Pararoseomonas sp. SCSIO 73927: one gene and its partner. The protein of the gene in region 1 interacts with the protein of each later gene in a pairwise test. Links are inferred from orthologs where the notes say so. Each region holds a gene or a part of one and is shown on either strand. Other genes may lie near its edges.

What was found. Proteins that work in one complex are often made in the same cells at the same time.
Region 2: the proteins of mntR (region 1) and VQH23_RS11995 interact in binary tests that used the Escherichia coli proteins (3 or more experiments, as listed by UniProt). The link is inferred for Pararoseomonas sp. SCSIO 73927 from one-to-one orthologs.

What each region holds. Positions count from the first base shown.
Region 1 is NZ_CP146232.1:4,148,638-4,151,960, reverse strand. What follows is about bases 221-3,172. They hold mntR (manganese-binding transcriptional regulator MntR), read left to right. Parts: upstream 221-1,429; coding sequence 1,430-1,915; downstream 1,916-3,172. Other genes in these bases: VQH23_RS19565 (5-methyltetrahydropteroyltriglutamate--homocysteine S-methyltransferase), read left to right, coding at 3,138-3,172; VQH23_RS19570 (copper chaperone PCu(A)C), read right to left, coding at 2,069-2,542; VQH23_RS19580 (metal ABC transporter substrate-binding protein), read right to left, coding at 322-1,251; VQH23_RS19585 (metal ABC transporter ATP-binding protein), read right to left, coding at 221-311. Outside these bases: more of VQH23_RS19585, read right to left, coding at 1-220; more of VQH23_RS19565, read left to right, coding at 3,173-3,323.
Region 2 is NZ_CP146232.1:2,545,261-2,548,441, reverse strand. Bases 230-3,181 are described here. They hold VQH23_RS11995 (methionine ABC transporter ATP-binding protein), read left to right. Parts: upstream 230-1,149; coding sequence 1,150-2,214; downstream 2,215-3,181. Other genes in these bases: VQH23_RS11985 (MetQ/NlpA family ABC transporter substrate-binding protein), read left to right, coding at 2,897-3,181; VQH23_RS11990 (methionine ABC transporter permease), read left to right, coding at 2,211-2,876; VQH23_RS12000 (threonine/serine dehydratase), read right to left, coding at 230-889. Also shown: more of VQH23_RS12000, read right to left, coding at 1-229. UniProt on the Escherichia coli protein: Part of the ABC transporter complex MetNIQ involved in methionine import. Responsible for energy coupling to the transport system. It has also been shown to be involved in formyl-L-methionine transport.

The DNA of each region.
Region 1 (3,323 bases):
GCCGGCCGCACCATGCCCATCACCGCCTTGAACAGCGTGGACTTCCCGGCGCCGTTGACGCCGAGCAGCCCGCAAACCGTCGGGCCGTCCAGCCGCAAGGTGGCGTCCCGCAGCGCCACCTGGCCGTTCGGGTAGGCCACGGTCACCCCTTCCACCCGCAGGTCCAGCCCGGCCGGCTCCCGCGCGCCGGCCTCCCCCACGCGCGGCGCGGCGGCGTCCCGGGTGAAGAGGCGGCGGCCCAGACCCAGGAAGCCCAAGGCGGGAACGTCCCGCCGCGGCAGGGCCGCGGCACGGGCGGAAGACATGATCATCGGCGGTTCCCTAGCGCGCTGCCTGCGCCTGGAACGCGCGAAGGATCGTGTTGGCGTTGTATTCCAGCAGCTTCAGGTAGCTCGGCGCGTCGCCGCCCCCCTCCGTCAGGCTGTCCACGTACAGCACGCCGCCGAACGTGGCGCCCGCCTCCCGCGCCACCTGGCGCATGGCGCGGTCGCTCACCGTGCTCTCGCAGAAGGCGACGGGGATGCGGTTGCGGCGCACCGTGTCCACCACGCGGCGGATCTGCCGAGGCGTGCCCTCCTCCTCCGCGTTGATCGGCCAGAGGTAGAGCTCCTGCATCCCATAGTTCCGCGTGAGGTAGGAGAAGGCGCCCTCGCAGCTCACCAGCCAGCGGCGGTCGTCGGGGATGCGCGACAACCGCTCGCGGATCGGGGCGTCGAGCGCCCGGATCTCCGCGGTGTAGCGCGCGGCATTGGCGTTGTAGGTCTCCGCGTTGCGGGGATCGGCCGCGGCCAGGGCGCGGCGGATGTTCTCCACGTAGACCACCGCGTTGGCCGGGGACATCCAGCCATGCGGGTTGGGGCGCCCGGCATAGGGCCCCTCGGCAATGTTGATGCCCGTGATGCCCTCGGTCAGCACGGCGGAGGGAACGTCGCGCACGCGCTGGAAGAAGCGCTCGAACCAGCGCTCCAGCCCCATGCCGTTCCACAGCACCAAGTCGGCCGACTGGGCCTTCACCACGTCCTGCGGGGTCGGCTCGTAGTCGTGGATCTCGGCGCCCGGGCGGGTGATCGATTCCACCACCGCCGCCTCGCCCGCCACGTTCCGGGCCATGTCCTGCAGGATGGTGAAGGTGGTCACCACGCGCAGCGGGCGGGTCCGCGCCTCCTGCGCGGCCGCCTTCCCGCCACCGGCCAGCAGGGCGAGGCCGAGCACCGCCATGCCGGCCAGCCGCCTGGTCACCCCGAAATGCATCCTCGTCTCCCCTGTTTTCGCAGCCATCCGGCGGCGCCCGGCGAACGGCACCAGCCGGCAGCATCCGGCGGGTAGCGCCGCGCCGCGATGATGTAGCCCCGGCTACAACTCTTGCAGTGTTCCACCATCTGGACACGGTTGCAACACCGTCGCCATCACAGGTAGTTTGGTGCCCTCCATGACCGCCCAGGACATCAAGCGCGGGCCGCGCGGCCGGAAGCCGCCCGCCGCGGAGGACCTACCTGCCGAGATGCCGGAAGAGGGCGCCCAGGCGGCCCGGCACGCCTCCGCGCGCGCGGGCCGCGCCTCTGCCGTGCTGGAGGACTACGTCGAGCTGATCGACGACCTTCTGGAGACGGAGGGCGAGGCCCGGCCGACCGACCTGGCCCGCCGCCTCGGCGTCTCCCACGCCACCGCTATCAAGAGCATCTCCCGCCTCAAGGCGCTTGGGCTGGCCCAGTCCAAGCCCTACCGGAGCGTGTTCCTGACCCCGGACGGGCACGCCCTGGCCCGCAAGGTCCGGGTCCGGCACCGGGTGGTAGTGGACCTGCTGAAGGCCGTGGGGGTCCCGCCCGAGGTCGCGGAGAGCGACGCGGAAGGCCTGGAGCACCACGTTAGCGACGCGACACTGGAAGCGTTCGCGGCCTTCCTCCGCCAGCACTGACCGCCCAGGAAGTGCGCGCTGCCGGACCGCGTGGCCCGGGCTGTTGCGGCGAAGCGCCCGCTCATCGAGGGCACCTCGCCGCCTCGCCGCCTCGCCGCCTCTCAGCCCCGGCCCGGCCTGACCGTCAGGACGCGCCGGAGCACCGGCCTCGGCTCAGTGCCGGTGGCCCTGCCCCACCGGGCCGGACGCGCCGGCGGCCTGCACCGCCAGCTGCACGGACACCGCGCCGGCCCGCTCGAACTGAAGGGTCAGCGGCACCGTGGCGCCGGGCCGCGCGGCCTCCGCCAGGCCGATGAGCATGATGTGCATCCCGCCCGGCCGGAGCGTCACGCTGCCGCCCGCCGGCACCTCCACCGCCTGCACGGGCTGCATCCGCATCACGTCCCCGTCGCGCACCGTCGTGTGCAGCTCCACCGCGCGGGCGGCCGGGCTGCTGGCGGAGAGGAGGCGGTCCGGCCCCGTGCCGGCGTTGCGGAGGGTGAGGAAGGCGCCACCCGTGCCGCCCTGGATCGCCGCGCGCATCCAGGGCTGCTCGACGGCGACGCCGCCGGAGGAGGGCTGCTGCGCGGCGGCGAGGGCGGGCGCGAGGGCGATAGCTGCGATCGCGGCGCGACGGGTGAGGAACATGGTCGGGTCTCCTGCTAGGTCATGCTCCCGGCCGGGCCGGGCCGCCACGGGCGGCGGGCATCGGCACGGCAGCCGGGTCGGGAAGAGGTAATGGGTTGGTGGGCGGGGAGCACGGCAGGGTTCGGTCCGGCCCCATGATCCTGTCCCTGCCTACCGGCGGCCTGCGGCCCGATGGCGGGAAGGCGACCTCGCCCCGGCATCGGTCGCAGCCTAGCGAAGCGGCAGCGCTCCGTCACGGGCGGACGGGCCTGGGCGGACGATCCCGGGCAGACAAGCCTGGTCCGGAACCTTGCCGAGCGGCCAGCCGTGAAGGCCTCTCCACATCCATTTGACGCCCCCTGGCCCCGCCCCTTACACCGGCATCGCTGGTGCCCGGGAGGGCTTCAAGGGAACATGGCGAAAGACCATGGCTGCCCCCGCAGACCTCGGCGCGGAGCCGACCCCGACCTGCCGCCGGATCGCACCGGACCGGTGGCGCGGGGCGGCGAGGCGCGCGCGAGGAGACCTGCCAGCACGACCTTGGCGCGCTGCCCGGGAACGGGGTTCTTCCGGGGTTCGGCCGTGACGTTGACCTTCGACCTCAGGATGCCCAGCCATGTCCCATTCGGACACGATTGACCGGCCGCGCGCCGCCAGCTTCCCCAGCTTCCGCGCCGACCATGTCGGCAGCCTCCTGCGGCCGCAGGCGCTGCGCGAGGCCCGCGCCGCCCGTGCCGAGGGGCGCCTCGACGCCGCCGGGCTGCGCGCGGTGGAGGACGAGCAGATCGCCCGCGCCATCGCG
Region 2 (3,181 bases), 1.6 Mb from region 1 along the record:
AGCCCGCCAGCACGGCGGCGAGCGCCACGGCACCGCCGGGCTCCACCACGATCTTCAGGTGGTCGAAGGCGAAGCGCATCGCGCGCAGCACCTCGTCCGGCGTCACGGAGACGCCGCCGGCGAGGCGCGGCGCGTTGATGGCGAAGGTCATCTCCCCCGGCGTGGCCGAGAGCAGGGAATCGCAGAAGGTCGATCCTTTCCCGTCCGCCCGCACCCGCTGCCCGGCGGCGAGCGAGCGGGCCGTATCGTCCCACCCCTCCGGCTCTACGGCGAAGATCTCCGTCCCCGGGCTCATTCCCTCCACCGCCAGGGCGCAGCCGCCGGTCAGCCCGCCGCCGCCCGTGCAGACCGCCAGCACGTCCAGGCGCAGCCCGGCGGCTTCGGCGTCCTCGATCAGCTCCACCGCCACCGTGCCCTGGCCCGCGATCACGTCCGGGTGGTCGAAGGGCGGGATGAGGGTGGCGCTGCGCTGCTCCGCCAGGTGCTGCGCCAGGGCATCCCGGTCCGTGCTCAGCCGGTCGAAGAAGAACAGCTCGGCGCCCCAGCGGCGCGTGCTCTCCACCTTGATGAAGGGCGCGTCCTTCGGCATGGCGATCAGCGCGCGAACCCCCTCCGCCACGCAGGCGCAGGCGATGGCCTGGCCGTGATTCCCCGAGGAGTGCGTCACCACCCCGCCCGCCCGCCTCTCCGCCGGCATGCGCAGCACGGCGTTCGTCGCGCCCCGGAACTTGAAGGAGCCGGTGCGCTGCAGCGGCTCCGGCTTCACCAGCACGGTCCCGCCCACGGCCTCGTCCAGCACGGGGTGCCGCAGCATCGGCGTGCGGACCACACGGCCCTTCAGCCGCTCGGCAGCGGCGCGGACGTCATCGAAGCTCGGGAGCGTGCTCATGGGGCGGAATGGTGCGGCGCTCCCGGCCGGGGGACAAGCCGCGCGGCCACGTTGACAGCTTTGCACGATCGTATAGGGTACAATCCGTAAACCACACCATCGAACAGGAGAAAGGCGGTGTGCCTGGCGCGGCAACTTCGCGAAGGGCGCGACGCTTCGATGCCGAACGGCGCAGGGCGGTGTCGGATTCCCCGCATCCCCCATCCGTGGCAGACCCGGCGGGCCTGACCGCCCCCCCTCCCCGCTTCGGGTTCCCCATCATGTCCGACCCTTCCGGCCCCCCGCCGGCCATATCCCTCCAGGCGCTGGTCCGCGAGTATCGCGGCCGCGGCACGCCGCTGCGCGCGCTGGACGGCGTCTCCCTCGATGTTGCGCCCGGCGAGATCTACGGCATCGTCGGCCGGTCAGGTGCCGGCAAGTCCACCCTGCTGCGCTGCGTGAACCTGCTGGAGCGCCCCGATTCGGGCCGCGTGACGGTGCTGGGCCAGGAAGTTACCGCGCTGGACGAGGCGGCGCTGCGGCGTGCCCGGCGCGGGATCGGCATGGTGTTCCAGCACTTCAACCTGCTCTCCTCCCGCACCGTCACCGCGAACATCGCCTTTCCGCTGGAAATCGCCGGCGTGCCCCGGGCGGAGCGCGAGGCGCGGGTGGCAGAGTTGCTGCCCCTGGTGGGGCTGGAGGATCGCAGGAACTACTACCCCGCCCAGCTCTCCGGCGGGCAGAAGCAGCGCGTGGGCATCGCGCGCGCCCTGGCCTCCCGCCCCCGCGTCCTGCTCTGCGACGAGGCGACGAGCGCGCTCGATCCGGAGACGACGGAGGAGATCCTCTCCCTCATTCGCTCCATCCGGGACCGGCTGGACCTGACGGTGCTGCTCATCACCCACGAGATGTCGGTGGTGAAGGCGATCTGCGACCGCGTGGCGGTGATGGAGGCCGGGAAGGTGATCGAGGGGGGGCGCGTCTTCGACGTCTTCACCCGCCCCGCCCACCCCACCACCCGCCGCTTCGTGGCGGAGGTGATCGGCCATGTCGTGCCGCCCGGCACCGTGGCCCGCCTGCCCGAGCCGGGGCCGGACGAGGAGCGGCGGCTGCTGCAGGTGCTCTTCGCCGGCCCCTCCTCCACCCGCGCCGTGGTCAGCGAGGCCTCCCGCCGCTACGGGCTGGACCTGAACATCGTCTCCGGCCGCATCGACGCGATCGGGCGGGAGCCCTACGGCCTCATGGCGCTGGCCGCCTACGGCCCGCCCGCCGCCATCGAGGAGGCCAGCGCCTGGATGCGCGGCCTCGGCCTCGACGTCTCCGAGATCGCGGAGGACCCGGTATGATCCCCTGGCTGCCCCCGGCGCTGACCGACCTGATGATCGAGGCGGCATGGGAAACGCTGCTGATGACCTTCGGCAGCGTGGTCATCGCCGTCGTCGTCGGTCTGCCGCTCGCCCTGCTGCTCTACTCCACCGGTCCGGGCGGGCTCGCCCCCAATGCCTGGGCCAACCGGCCGGTCGGGCTGCTGATCAACGCCGTGCGCTCCACGCCCTTCATCATCCTGATGGTGGCCATCGTGCCCTTTACGCGGCTGGTGGCCGGCACCTCCATTGGCACCACGGCGGCCATGGTGCCGCTGGCCCTCGCCGCCATCGCCTTCATCGCCCGCCTCTTCGAGAACGCGCTGCGCGAGGTGGACCGGGGCGTGATCGAGGCGGCGCGCGCCATGGGCGCCACCCGCACCCAGATCCTCACCCGCGTCCTGGTGCCGGAGGCCATGCCCGGGCTGATCGCGGCCGTCACCGTCACCCTCGTCAGCCTCGTCGGCTACTCCGCCATGGCGGGGGCCATCGGGGGTGGCGGTCTCGGCGATCTCGGCATCCGCTTCGGCTACCAGCGCTTCATGCCGGAGGTGATGGCGACCGTTGTCGTCATCCTCATCCTCTTCGTCCAGGGGCTGCAATCCCTGGGGGACTGGCTCGTCCGGCGCACCAGCCGGCGCTGACATAACAGGGAAGGACAACCATGCCCGTCACACGCCGCCGCCTCGCGGCCCTCGCTGCCCTCTCCCCCCTGGTCCTGCCCGCCGCGGCGCGTGCGCAGGAGGCCGGCACCGCTGCCCGGCCGCTCCGCATCGGCGCCACCGCCGGGCCGCACTCCCAGGTGCTGGAGAGGGTGCGCGACATTGCGGCGCGCGACGGGCTGGTAATCCGGGTGGTCGAGTTCACCGACTACATCCAGCCCAACGCCGCGCTCGCCGCCGGCGACCTGGACGCCAATTCCTACCAGCACCAGCCCTTCTTGGACGCC